One region of the Rhizobium sp. UBA1881 genome, then DNA from elsewhere that is predicted to be linked to it. Evidence: predicted binding sites of a transcription regulator. Region 1 holds the regulator's gene; the other holds the start of a gene.
The links. Region 1 encodes PhoB, which activates phosphate uptake and scavenging genes when phosphate is short. Its sites were predicted from a motif close to TGTCATNNANCTGTCAT; they were not measured.
Positions count from the first base shown of each region.

Region 2: a site for PhoB is predicted at 2,961-2,977, ahead of B3605_RS16405 (LTA synthase family protein). Genes of this name have one in related genera too.

Region 1 is NZ_DDHH01000152.1:19,257-26,446, reverse strand. It holds gene B3605_RS18305 (substrate-binding domain-containing protein) at 1-378, shown strand, start outside; gene pstC (phosphate ABC transporter permease subunit PstC) at 532-2,013, shown strand; gene pstA (phosphate ABC transporter permease PstA) at 2,010-3,332, shown strand; gene pstB (phosphate ABC transporter ATP-binding protein PstB) at 3,347-4,162, shown strand; gene phoU (phosphate signaling complex protein PhoU) at 4,206-4,919, shown strand; gene phoB (phosphate regulon transcriptional regulator PhoB) at 4,956-5,639, shown strand; gene B3605_RS18275 (GcrA family cell cycle regulator) at 5,722-6,267, opposite strand; gene B3605_RS18270 (aspartate aminotransferase family protein) at 6,695-7,190, shown strand, end outside.
Region 2 is NZ_DDHH01000134.1:16,542-23,731, forward strand. It holds gene B3605_RS16395 (TadE/TadG family type IV pilus assembly protein) at 1-221, opposite strand, end outside; gene B3605_RS16400 (DUF1003 domain-containing protein) at 395-919, opposite strand; gene B3605_RS16405 (LTA synthase family protein) at 1,007-2,902, opposite strand; gene B3605_RS16410 (TolB family protein) at 3,177-4,010, shown strand; cobalamin riboswitch at 4,036-4,220, shown strand; gene bluB (5,6-dimethylbenzimidazole synthase) at 4,261-4,947, shown strand; gene B3605_RS16420 (DUF2865 domain-containing protein) at 4,961-6,079, opposite strand; gene B3605_RS16425 (NADP-dependent malic enzyme) at 6,222-7,190, opposite strand, start outside.

The DNA of each region.
Region 1 (7,190 bases):
GGCGCTGCAGTCGACATCGACGGCGACTATCCGGAAACGCTGGCACGCATCGCTGCCAACAAGACCGGTGTTGGCGTATTCGGCCTCTCCTTCTACGAAAATAACGCTGACAAGCTGAAGGTCGCTACCGTCAAGGGTATCGTTCCGAGCCCGGAAACGATCGCTGACGGCACCTACCCGGTTTCCCGTCCGCTGTTCTTCTACGTGAAGAAGGCTCACCTGGGCGTTATCCCGGGCCTGAAGGAATACGTAAACTTCTTCGTATCCGACCAGATGGTTGGCCCTGACAGCCCGCTCGTCGAGTACGGCCTGGTTGCTGCTCCGGACGCTGAGCGCGAAGCGACCCGCAAGGCAGTCGAAGACGGCAAGACCATGTAATAATCTTTGCCGGCGCGATCCAAAGGGTCGCGCCGGCATCGCCTTTGTCCGCTCTACGGGAGCGGTGAAGCTGAACTACTCCATGATTGGAAGCCGAGATGGCCGAAGCGCCGTTTCGCTCTTGGGGGCCGAGGGCCTGGGGGACCTTAACGAATGAGTACATCCGTCTTACTCTTGTGCCTCGTTGTGCTTGGCGCGGTTGCCTTTGTGGCAGCACGCAGCCGCGCGACGGCGCTTGCCGGAGGTAAATCCTCGGCACTGCACTCCCGGCCTGGCTACTACGGTGCCTATGCCGCAATCTGGGCTATCCTGCCTGCGCTCATCGTTCTGTGCGCCTGGCTTGCCATCAGCCCCTCCATTATCGAGTCCTCCGTTCGCGGCGGTTTTCCTGAAGACGTAAAGGCTCAGCCGGCCGCTCAGCAGAACCTGAACTACGGCATGGTCAGCGCCATCGCCCGCGGTCTGCCGCTGCTCGCGAGCGAAGACGTTGCCGCAGGCGTCGGCGATCCCGCCGGTCTCCAGGCCAAGCTCGCTGCCAAGGGCGTTCCGCTCGCCGGCGTGCCGCAGCCTTACATGATCGAAGGCGCGCAGAAGCTGAACACCGAGAGCGGCATCAGCCGCTTGATCATGACGCTGGTCGTTCTGGCACTCGGCGTCGCCGGTGGCTTTTATGCCCTGCGCGAAGTCGCTCCCCGTTTCCGGGCCCGCAACCGCGTCGAGCGCGTTATGCTCTGGGGTCTGCTGCTTGCATCCTCCATCGCCATCCTGACCACTGTCGGCATCGTCATGTCGATGCTGACGGAAGCGGCCCACTTCTTCGCTGAAGTTCCGGCCGCCGACTTCTTCTTCGGCACGGTCTGGGATCCGCGCTTTGCCGGCGCCGGCAGCTCGTCCTTCGGCCAGTTCGGTCTCATCCCGCTGCTGCTCGGCACGCTCTACATCGGCTTCGTCGCCATGCTGGTCGCCGTTCCGGTCGGTCTCTTCGCGGCCATCTACATGGCGGAATACGCGGCTCCGAAGGTTCGCGGTATCGCCAAGCCGCTGCTCGAAGTCCTGGCCGGTATCCCGACCATCGTCTACGGCTTCTTCGCCCTCGTCACCGTCGGCCCCTTCCTGCGCGACCTCTCGTCCCAGGTGAACGGCCTTCTGACCGGCGACTACAGCAACTTCATCCAGGCACAGAGCGTTCTGACCGCCGGTATCGTCATGGGCATCATGCTGATCCCATACGTCTCCTCGCTCTCCGACGACATCATCACCGCCGTGCCGCGCGCTCTGCGTGACGGTTCGCTCGGTCTCGGTGCCACGCGTTCGGAAACGATCAAGAAGGTCGTTCTCCCCGCCGCCCTGCCGGGTATCGTCGGCGCTCTTCTGATGACCGCTTCGCGTGCCATCGGCGAGACCATGATCGTCGTGCTTGCAGCCGGTGTTGCAGCCCGCATCCAGATCAACCCTTTCGAGCCGATGACGACGGTGACGGTCAAGATCGTCAACCAGCTGACGGGTGACCTTGAGTTCACCTCGCCGCAGACGCTGGTTGCCTTCGCGCTTGGCATCACGCTGTTCTTCATCACGCTTTGCCTTAACATCTACGCGCTCTTCATTGTGCGCAAATACCGGGAGCAGTACGAATGACGGACGTTGTTTCCTCCGGACAGGGCGTCGTCGTCTCCAAGGCGCCGGCCCGCCGCGACATCGGCATCAAGCGTCGCTACGCCGCCGAACGCCGCTTCCAGGCCTATGGCATCGCTGCCATCTCCTTCGGTCTGATCTTCCTGGCCATCCTGCTCACGACGGTTATCCGTCAGGGCTACACGGCCTTCGCGCAGACCTCGATCACCCTGCCGATCGAGTTCTCCGAAAAGGTGCTCGACCCCAACAACAAGCGTGCCACCGACCCCTCGGTGCTGATCGCCGCCAACTATCCGGTGCTGATCCGCGACGCCATGGTCAAGACGCTCGGCATCAACGCCCAGAGCCGTCCGGAAACGCGTGATGCCACCGCGATGATCTCCAAGGGTGCGCCGATCGTGCTCCGCGACATGGTCGTCGCCGATCCGTCGCTCATCGGCAAGACGGTCAACGTCACGCTTCTCGCCGACGCCAATGTCGACTCGGCCAACAAGGGCCAGATCGACCTGACGGTTGACGAGAAGAACCGCAAGGTCAACGACCGCCAGGTCGGCTGGATGCAGCAGATGGCCGCCAGCGGCACGCTCCACAAGGAGTTCAACACCGGCCTCTTCGTCAACGGCAACTCCAGCCGTCCGGAAGCCGCAGGTCTGGGCGTCGCCCTCATCGGCTCGCTCTACCTGATGTTGATCGTTCTTGCCCTGTCGCTGCCGATCGGTGTTGCCGCTTCGATCTATCTCGAAGAGTTCGCGCCGAAGAACAAGCTGACCGACCTGATCGAGGTCAACATCAACAACCTCGCGGCCGTTCCTTCGATCGTCTACGGTCTGCTCGGTCTCGCCGTCTTCATCAACTTCGCAGGCCTGCCGCGCTCCGCGTCGCTGGTCGGCGGTCTGGTGCTGACGCTGATGACGCTGCCGACCATCATCATCGCCACCCGCGCGGCACTGCGCGCTGTGCCCCCTTCGATCCGCGCGGCCGCTCTCGGCCTCGGGGCTTCGAAGATGCAGATGGTGTTCCACCACGTTCTGCCGCTGGCAATGCCTGGCATCCTGACCGGCACCATCATCGGTCTGGCGCACGCGCTCGGTGAAACCGCGCCGCTGCTCCTGATCGGCATGGTCGCCTTCGTTGCCAATGCGCCTGCCACCCCGATGGATCCCTCCACGGCTCTGCCAGTGCAGGTTTACATGTGGGCAAACGAAGCCGAACGCGCCTTTGTCGAGCGCACGTCTGGCGCCATCATCGTCCTGCTCCTGTTCCTGATCGTCATGAACCTCGGAGCCATCCTCTTGCGTCGTCGCTTTGAGCGCCGCTGGTAAACGGAGTAAACATCATGAACATGTTGACGGAAGCAGCAGTTGAGAAGGCGCTAGACCAGAAGATGAATACCATTCCGTATAAAATGATCGGCCAGGACGTCTCGGTTTATTACGGCGAAAAGCGCGCGCTTTTCGACGTGAAGCTGAACATCCGCGAAAACACCGTGACGGCTCTCATCGGTCCGTCGGGCTGCGGCAAGTCCACCTTCCTGCGCAGCCTGAACCGCATGAACGACACGATCGACAACTGCCGCGTCACCGGCAAGATCACGCTCGATGGCGATGATATCTACGATCCGGATATCGACGTCGTCGAACTGCGCGCCCGCGTCGGCATGGTGTTCCAGAAGCCGAACCCGTTCCCGAAGTCGATCTACGAAAACGTCGCCTACGGCCCGCGCATCCACGGTCTCGCCAAGGCGAAGGCCGACATGGACGTCATCGTCGAGCAGAGCCTGCAGCGCGCCGGCCTGTGGAACGAAGTCAAGGACCGCGTGCATGAAGGCGGCACCGGCCTTTCGGGCGGCCAGCAGCAGCGTCTGTGCATCGCGCGTGCGATTGCCGTCAGCCCCGAAGTCATCCTGATGGACGAGCCCTGCTCGGCGCTCGACCCGATCGCGACCGCCAAGGTCGAGGAGCTCATCCACGAGCTGCGCGAAGCCTACACGATCGTCATCGTCACGCACTCGATGCAGCAGGCAGCCCGCGTTTCGCAGCGCACCGCCATGTTCCACCTCGGCAACCTCGTCGAGGAGAACGATACCGACAAGATGTTCACCAACCCGGATGATCCGCGCACCCAGGATTACATCATGGGCCGCTTCGGCTGATCTCCGAAACCGGTAAACCTCAGGACATTCAAGGATAAGCCCCATGGCATCGACACATATCTATTCCGCCTACGACGATGATCTCAAGTTCCTGACGCGCCGCATATCCGAAATGGGCGGCCTCGCGGAACAGATGGTCGGCGACGCTGTTCGCGCGCTCGTCAACGGCGACACTTCGCTCGCCCAGAAGGTCATCTCCGACGACGTGATCCTCGATCACGCCGAGCGCGAGATCGGCGAAAAGGCGATCATCACCATCGCCCGCCGCCAGCCGATGGCCGCCGACCTTCGCGAAATCATGGGTTCGATCCGCATCGCGGCCGATCTCGAGCGCGTCGGCGATCTCGGCAAGAACACCGCCAAGCGCGTCATCGCTGTTCAGAGCACCGGCGTTCCGCGCAAGCTCGCCCGTGGCCTCGAGCATCTCTCCGAACTGGCACTCGTCCAGCTCAAGGAGGTTCTCGACGTCTACACCAGCCGCGTTGCAGATCGTGCCAAGTCGATCCGAGAGCGCGACGAGGAAATCGACGCGATGTACACCTCGCTGTTCCGCGAGATGCTGACCTACATGATGGAAGATCCGCGCAACATCACCAGCTGCACGCATCTCCTGTTCTGCGCCAAGAACATCGAGCGCATCGGCGACCACGCCACCAACATCGCAGAGACCATCTACTACATGGCTACCGGCGCCCAGCCGGAAGGCGAGCGTCCGAAGGACGACACCGCCAACACCGTCGGCGCGGTCACGGAATAAGCGTTCCGGACCCACGCCCCCAGGAGACCGAGACGAATGATCCCAAGAGTAGCAGTCGTTGAAGACGAAGAAGCACTGAGCGTGCTTCTTCGCTATAACCTTGAGGCCGAAGGCTTCGAAGTCGATACCATCCTTCGCGGTGACGAGGCCGAGATCCGGCTGCAGGAACGCACGCCTGACCTTTTGATCCTCGATTGGATGCTGCCCGGCGTATCCGGCATCGAGCTCTGCCGTCGCCTGCGCATGCGCCCGGAGACGGAGCGCCTGCCGATCATCATGCTGACCGCCCGTGGCGAGGAAAGCGAACGTGTTCGCGGCCTGTCGACCGGCGCCGACGACTATGTCGTCAAGCCGTTCTCGACACCTGAGCTCGTTGCCCGCGTCAAGGCGATGCTGCGCCGCGCCAAGCCGGAAGTGCTGTCCTCGCTGCTGAAGTGCGGCGATATCGAACTCGATCGCGAAACCCACCGCGTTCACCGCAAGAGCCGCGAAGTCCGCCTCGGACCGACCGAATTCCGCCTACTGGAATTCTTGATGTCGTCGCCGGGCCGCGTCTTCTCCCGCTCGCAGCTGCTCGATGGCGTCTGGGGCCATGACATCTATGTCGACGAGCGCACCGTCGACGTTCACGTCGGCCGCCTGCGCAAGGCGCTCAACTTCTCGAACATGCAGGATGTCATCCGCACCGTTCGCGGCGCTGGTTATTCGATGGAAGCGTAAGACGCTTCCATTTCATCCGGTCCAACGAAAAACGGGCCCCGCGAGGGCCCGTTTTCTTGTGTTCCTTATCCGGCTTTCCGGGTCATGCGACCCGGTTGGCGGCCTTGCGGCGCTCGTTGACCGGCTGGTAGGCCATGCGCTGGTGATAGGTGCAGTACGGCGAGTTGTCAGGGGACTCGCAGCCGCAGAAGTGGAAGTCATCCGTCAGCGGATCGCCGACCGGCCACTTGCACGTACGCTCGGTCAGTTCCGTGAGGCCTAGGCGGCGCGAGATCGGAACGACAACGTTGGAAGCCGGACGGTAACGGACTTCCTCGATCGCATCGATGTCCATCTCTTCCTTGAGAGCCACTGCGCCCTGCGGGCGGGCAACGGCGCGGCTTGGCGAGATGCGTGCGGAATTGAAGCTGTTGGCGGGGCGCGGGGTCGAAACCGCCGGGCGCTTCGGTGCCCGCGTCGCCGTGGTCGTGCCGCCGGCCTTGGCGCGGCCAGGCAGGTTCAGGCGGTGGACCTTGCCGATGACGGCGTTGCGGCTTACACCGCCAAGTTGTGCCGCAATCTGGCTGGCGCTCAGGCCTTCGGCCCAAAGCTTCTTCAGTCTCTCAACGCGCTCGTCTGTCCAGTTCATGCCCTGTCTCCGCCTTATTGCGTTGGTGTAGGCAGAATCCTTCACCCATGGCGCGGACGTGTCCGGACCAAGAAACGCTTGCTCGATTTTGGTGACTAGTTCCGCCGCATGCAGTCTAGTAATTGAGTTTTAACCTAGAGTGAGGGCGACTCCGTGACAAGAGTCGGTTGAATCGCGGCGAATCGATTTCTCGGTTTTCCCCAACTTGCTGGGTGGTAGAGTCATTTCTGCAACATTAGCTGTTGATAGCTCGCCGGCGCCCCGATGCTTGCTTGACGCATGCGACAAAAGCTCAGTTTTGTTGACATCGCACTGCGAAAAGACAATAGTGCCCCTCGCCGCCGAAAGGCGGCATTTTTCATTTCCGGGCACCCGCTTTTTAGCCGGAGTCCGGGCCATTGTTGAGCGAATGACAGGAGATCGCGCCATGGCTGAAGCCGCGCCGCTTTATGATACCTACTCTCGTGCCCCGCTGCGGTTCGAGCGAGGAGAGGGCGTGTGGCTGATCACCGAAACTGGTGAGCGATATCTCGATTTCGGCGCGGGCGTTGCCGTGACCTCCGTCGGCCATAGCCACCCGCACGTCGTCGGCGCGCTGAAGGATCAGGCCGAGAAGGTCTGGCACCTTTCCAACATTTACGAGATCCCCGGCCAGGAGCGCTTCGCCAAGCGGCTGACGGATGCAACCTTCGCGGATAAGGTGTTCTTCACCAATTCCGGCGCCGAGGCTCTGGAGTGCGCGATCAAGACCGCGCGCCGCTACCAGTATTCGAAGGGCCATCCCGAGCGCTTCCACATCATCACCTTCGAAGGCGCCTTCCACGGCCGCACGCTGGCAACGATCGCCGCCGGCGGCCAGGAAAAGTATCTCGAAGGCTTCGGCCCCAAGACGCCCGGTTTCGACCAGGTGCCCTTCGGCGATA
Region 2 (7,190 bases), on a different contig from region 1:
ATGTAGTTGTTGACGAGCTGGGCGCGTTCCTGCTCGGAAAGGCCGGCCACCGCTGTGCGTGCCGCATCCGCCGTCAATTGCTGCAGCGCATGGGCGGCGCTCAGGTAGATGCCATAGGCGATCAGGGTGAGAAGGACGAGCAGGAAAACCGGTGCAACGATTGCGAATTCGATCGCGGCCGCACCCTGCCGGTTGGCGAGAAGACGTCGGGCATTCCTCATGCACTGCACTCCTTGCAATGGTCAACGCCGCAGCGAGGACAACCGAAGGATACATTTGCCCGTATTAATTTTTACTTACCTAATAAACCCCATGCGTGTACCCGCGAGATATTGGAGTGTATGAAAATGGCGCGCTACGCCTGTGGCCGGCTAAATTGTCCGTCGCCTCGATATCAGTCGCCCAGCTTGCGGGTGAGCCTGGCGATATCCTCACGCAGCGCGGCGATCTCGGTCATCACCTGCATGTCGATCTTCTGGTGCAGCGACAGCACTTCCAGCTCGGCCTTCAGGTTGACCTCATAGTCCTTCGCCGCCTCGAAGCGATCGCGCTCGGCCTGGCGGTTTTGGGACATCATGATGATCGGGGCCTGGATGGCGGCGATCATGGAGAGGACGAGATTGAGGAAGATGAAGGGGTAGGGGTCGAAGGCGCGGGTCGAAAGGATGATGGTGTTGATCACGCACCAGACGGCCAGGAAGACCAGGAAGGTGGTGATGAAGGCCCAGGAGCCGCCGACGCGGGCAATGCTATCCGCCATCCGCTCGCCGAAGGACGATTCGGCTTTCAGCGCGGCATTGATATCCGTCGAGATGATCTTGCGGGCATGGGCCTTTTCCAGCACGCGCTTTTCGATGTCGCCGAGTTCGTTGGCGGACTTGTCGAAATGCAGGTGGACGAAACTGGAGAGATTGTTCATGGCGCGACTCCCGATCAACTTATGTTGGCGGGGAGTATTCCGTTCTGCGCCAGGAATGCAATGCGGCAACGTGCATGTCTGCCGTGCTCAGGAGCCCTCGGCTCGTAGCCAGGAATGCTGCGGGAAGAAGCGCTCGACGGTCTGCGCCTTGCCGAACATCACATCGTGCTGGAGATAGCGATAGTCGCGGACCAGCGGATCAATGGTCTTGGCGTCGCGAACCCAATCCGGCGAGGCGGTGTTGTCGCGGGCAATCAGCTGATAGCGGTCGACGATCGGGTACTTCTTCTGCACGCGGCCGAGGAAGCCGGTATAGAACGGGTGCTCGTAGCCCGCGAATTTCAGCACGTGATAGGGCAGCTGCGACGGGCTGATGGTGCCGACGTTCTGCTTGACGCCCTTGCGGTTCGACCAGATGACAAGCGGCGTTTCGTGCTCCTGCTTCATGACACTGACGGAGGCCCGGCGCGTGGCGACCTGGTCGGGCATATAACCGGTATTCGTGTAGACGCTGCCGAGCGGTGGCAGGTGGTCGCCCCAGAGCACGATGATCGTCTCGCGATCGCGCTTGGATGCCCATTCGGTCAGCATCTTGAAGCTGTCGTCTGCCTCCTTGACGCCCTGCGTATAGGTGGCGAGCGTGGCGCGGTCGGCGTCGGTCAGATTGCCGGTGAAGTCGACCGTGTTGTTGGCGTAGCGATTGGCCTCGTAGGGGCCATGTCCCTGCAGGGTGACCGCGAAGAAGAAGAAGGGCCGGTCGAGCCCGTCAGCTTCCTGCATGATCTCCTTCATCAGGCTGTCGTCGGAGGCGAAAATGCCGCGCTTTTCCATGGTCGGCATGGTTTCTTCGGTGCGGAATTCCTCGAAGCCGAAATCCTTGTAGACCTCGTTGCGGTTCCAGAACCAGCCGCTGAACGGATGTAGCGCACGGGCCGCATAGCCTTCGCCGCGGAAGAAGGTGGCAAGCGACGGGATGTCGTTGCGGATATACTGCTGGTAGGGGATGCTGCCATAAGGCAGGAACGCATTGGAGAAGCCGGTCAGCGCCTCGAACTCGACATTCGCGGTCATGCCGCCGAATTCGGGCGAGAAGACGTGGCCTGACTGCGCCGCGCGGATCGTCGGCATCGGGTCTTCGGAGAATTTCAGCGTCTTCAGACGCGTCGGATCCCAGAAGGACTCGCTCATCAGCATGATCACGTCGGGCTTGTCGCTCGGACCGCTGAGATAGCCGTAATTGCGCGAGGGAATGGCGTCAAGCGCCTGCGCATTGAGGCCGGCGGGCGAGGCGACGTCGGCCATCGGGATGTTGAATATGAAGGCGAGGATGAAGCCGTTGCTGCGGTAGTTCTCTTTCTGGTCCCACATCATCGGCACCACCTGAAGGCGGTCGCGGATATAGGAATATTGCGAGTAATCCATCAGCGAGCCGAAGGCGGCGATGACGGGAACAGTTAGGCAGAGATTACGAATACGGTTACGGCGCGCCATCTTCGGCAGGCGTCGCCAGGCGTAGCGCCAAGCAAGCACAAGGCCGGTGACGGAGAGCAGGATGCCGACGGAAACCGCGATAGCCGTCATCGGGCGGTCGCGGACCATGACCGGAAGCAGCTCGAAAATCTGGCGGCCGAACAGCATGTCCGAGGGATAGAGCGGATCGGAAAGGTAGTGCTGCTTCTGATTGGAGACGAGCGCCGGGACGAGGACGAGCGGCAGGACGACCAGTGCAGAGAGGAAACGGCGACCGAGGACGGCATCGACGCACAGCATCACGATGGTAAGCATCACGACCGTGGTCATGCCGGGGCGCGCCGTAGAAGACAGAAATGCGCCGACGTCGGTTGCGCCGCCGCGGGCGATCACCTCGACCGAGAAGGTTGCAAGCAACGCCATCACGGCGGTCAGGGCGACTGCAATTGCGCCGCGCAGAATGGAGGGGCGGGTATCCGCGCCAACGCCGCCATAGAGCGCCGCCTCGCGCATTGCCGCTCCGGACTTGAAAACTTGGGCGATCAATGGCGGAACTCCAGTGTCATCTTAACGTCATCGAACTGTCACATCTTCGTCATGAACGCTAGATGAACCATAGTTGTTTCGCGGGCTTAACGCTTTTTTGATCACAAACTTTTCGGCAGCCGGTTGCCTCATTTCGCGTGGGCTCCGGATGGAGCCTCCCATTGCCGCGCGCGTGCGATCCTTGCGTGCCTTATTTAGCTGTCGTAGGTCATGGATATGTTCGCGTCAGAGGAGAGTTTGCATGCGCAGTTCCGTCGAGATCTACAACGTCAAGACGGGCGAGGCCCGTGTGATTTGGCAGACCGAGAGACTGGTCGAAGCCCCCAATTACGCCCCTGACGGCAGCTATCTCCTGCTCAACGACGAAGGTCTGCTTTATCGCCTGGCGCTCGACGGCTCGGCGAAGGTCGAGCATGTCGATACCGGCTTCGCGACCGCCTGCAACAACGACCACGGGATTTCGCCGGATGGCACCCGCATCGTCATCTCCGACAAGGTCGAGTTCGGCAAGTCGGCGATCTACACGCTGCCGATCGAGGGTGGGGCGCCGCAGCTGGTGACCACCAATCATCCGTCCTACTGGCATGGCTGGTCGCCTGATGGGAAGGAGCTCGCCTATTGCGGCATTCGCGGCGACCTGTTCGACATCTACACGATCGACGTGACCGGCGGCGAAGAGCGGCGGCTGACCAACGGCGAGGGGCGCAATGACGGGCCGGATTATTCGGCCGATGGGCGCTGGATCTATTTCAACTCCAGCCGCACCGGCCTCATGCAGATATGGCGTATCCATCCCGACGGGACCGGCGTGGAGCAGGTGACGCACGACAATTACGGCAACTGGTTCGCGCATCCGTCGCCCAACAACGACAAGGTGGTGCTGATTTCCTACGATCCGGATGTATTCGACCATCCGCGTGACAAGCATGTGCGGATGCGGATGATGGATATGGACGGGGGAAATCTCACGACGCTGTTCGAACTCTTTGGCGGACAGGGATCGATCAATGTTCCCAACTGGTCACCTGGTGGTGACGAGTTCGCCTATGTGCGATATTTCCCGGTCGAGGCTTGAGCGATTGCATCATGCGCGGTTTGTCGGCATAGGTGGCGCGTCGGGTGCCCGCAGGCTTGCGGGAGAATCGGGAATTCGGTGCGAGACCGGAACGTGCCCAACGCTGTAAGGCCGACGTCTGCCGCTTGATGCCACTGGCGCTTTTTGCCGGGAAGGCGTGGCAGACGGATGACGCCAAGTCAGAAGACCGGCCCGACAATCATAGACTGACCGCCTGGACAGCGGCCGGTTGTGTTGTTGGGGATTGACGATGCGACCAGACCAATCTGGCTCTCTTGCGAGAGCCGGTGCCTTTTCGACGAGCGAGCGCGACGCCGTTTACAGAGCCATCGAGACCAGACGCGACGTGCGATCCGAGTTCCTGCCGGATACGGTGCCTGATGATGTGATTGGACGGCTGCTGGCTGCTGCCCATCATGCGCCGTCTGTCGGCTTCATGCAGCCGTGGAATTTCATCGTCGTTCGCGATGAGGCCGTGCGATCGACCGTGTGGGAGGCCTTTGCCAAGGCCAATGCCGAGGCGGCGGAGATGTTTTCCGGCGAGCGGCAGCAGGCCTACCGCGCCTTGAAACTCGAGGGTATTCGCACGGCACCCGTCGGCATCTGCGTGACCTGCGATCCGGATCGCTGCGGCGACGTGGTGCTGGGGCGGACACACAATAGGCGGATGGATTCCTATTCGACCGTCTGCGCGGTGCAGAACCTGTGGCTCGCGGCGCGTGCGGAAGGCGTCGGCGTCGGCTGGGTCAGCATTTTCCACGAGGCCGATTTGAAGCGGGCGCTCGGCGTGCCTGATCGGATCGAGATCGTTGCATGGCTCTGTGTCGGCTATGTCGATCGGCTCTACGAGGAGCCGGAACTCGCAGTGAAGGGTTGGCGGCAGCGATTGCCGCTGGAGGAGCTGGTGTTTACCGATCGCTGGGGCGGGGGCGTGTAGCCCGCGACGCCTGTTACTGCTTCTGAGCCGGCGGTTGCTGCGGCTGGGCGCCCGGCATGGCTTGGTGCTTGAGGTCGATCGATCCCTGATCGCCGGCGAGGAACTGCGGGCCGACCTGGCGCACCTTGCCGGCACTGGGATCGTAGGGGCGGTCGGGGACCTGCGCCTGGGGCGCCGGCTGCTGTGGCGTAGGTTGGGTTTCGGGCTTGGCGGCAGCGGTGTTCGGGGTTTCGATCGTGGTGATCGAGCTCCGAGGCGGCGGGGCGCTCACAGACTGGTTGCGGCGCATCTGTTCGTAATAGGCGGGCAGATTGCAGCTGCAGGATGATTTCTCACCGGGCTTGCGGTTCTTGTAGGCGAATGCATTCGGCATGGCGCTGTAGGGCGCGCCTGTCGAGGCCGAGATCATGTTCTCGGTCTCGCCGCTGGAAACATCGTGATAGTAGAGCTCGGTTTCGATACCAGGGCACATCTGCTGGCAGGTGTTGGCGTCGCGGGCGAAATCGAAGGAGGTTGCGTTCGAGCGGATGGGGAAGAAGCCGCCGTCGCAGCTGCGCACGCAGATCGTGTTCAGATGCGTCAGCGGCTGGCCGCCGGGCGAGAACTCGTAGGAGCGCTGACGCTCGCCGCCGAGCGGGATGAAGGTGTCGCTGCGCATCGCCTGATCGTCGATGCTGGGCGGGGTCGCATATTGCGGCTCTTCATATTGCTGCACGGGCGCATTGCAGTTGTTTTCGTCGAGTGCTGCGAAGAGCTCGTTGCGCAGGCGGGCGTCCGGGCTTTGCGCGCGCAACTCGTCGCGACGCATCTGCAGGTCGGCGATGTTGTCGAGCATCTTCGCTTCGGCTTGCTCAAGCTCGCCGCAATAGCCGGCATTGTCGCCGCCGATGACCACCATGCTGCCGCTGCTGCAGCCGTTGCGGCGCTGGTCGCTGCGCAGCTTGCGAAGCTCGAGGTTCTGTTCGGTGATGGCGCTGGCGAAGCGGCGTATTTCGGGCGACATGCCGCCGCCGATCGTCTCTGCGATGGTCGCCAGACGAGCGCGCAGCTGACCGCATATCGGCGCCAACTGCGCATAGGCAGGGGCGGAAACTGCAATCAGGAGTGCTGCGGCCAGCGTGAGGCGTTTCAAGGCATCGTCCCGTCAGTGAGCAAATACCAAATGGCGAAGGGCGGACCATGGCCCGCCCTTCGATATACATTGCTTGTCTTAACAAGCTGCCGTTCAAAGCCTAACGCATTTTCAGCGTCCAAGGCAAATCACGCAGCCCAGATCATGCAGGCTGGGATGCTTCCACAACCGCGAGGGCCGCCATGTTGACGACGCCACGCGAGGTGACCGACGGCGCCAGGATGTGTGCGGGCATGGCCGCGCCGAGCAGGATCGGGCCGACATGCAGGCCGTCCGTCATCGACTTGACGACGCCGAGCGTGATGTTGGCCGCATCGAGGTTTGGGAAGACCAGAAGGTTGGCTTCGTCGTGCAGCGTCGTGTTCGGCATGACGCGCTTGCGCAACGTTTCCGAGATCGCGCTCTCGCCATGCATTTCGCCATCGACCTCGAGATCGGGCGCGGTGTCGCGGACGAGCTGCAAGGCGTTGCGCATCTTTGTGGCGCTTTCCGATTCACGCGAGCCGAAGTTCGAATGCGACACGAGGGCTGCGCGCGGCGTGATGCCGAAGCGCTTGATTTCCTCGGCGGCGAGAACCGCGGATTCCGCCACTTCCTCGGCCGTCGGATTGAACGTCACGTAGGTGTCGGTGAAGAAGGTTGCGCCGCGCTGCGAGATCAGCAGGCTGAGTGCCGAGAAATCCCGGACATTCTGGCGTTTGCCGACGATCTGGCGGACATCGCGCAGGTGCTTTTCATAGCGGCCTTCGAGACCGCAGATCAGCGCATCGGCCTCGCCACGCTTCAGCGCCAGCGCGCCGATAACCGTGGTGTTGGTACGAACGATGGTGCGCGCCGCTTCCGGGATGACACCGCGGCGACCGACCAGCGACAGGTAGAGCTCGACATATTCGCGGAAGCGCGGATCGTCCTCAGGATTGATGACGTCGAAATCGGACAGCGGACGGATGCGCAGACCGTAACGCTTCAAGCGCGTTTCGATGACCTGCGGACGGCCGATCAGGATCGGCTTGGCGATGCCTTCCTCGAGCAGGACCTGGGCGGCGCGGAGCACGCGCTCGTCTTCGCCTTCGGAGAAGATGACGCGCTTCTTGTCGGCATTCTTGGCGGC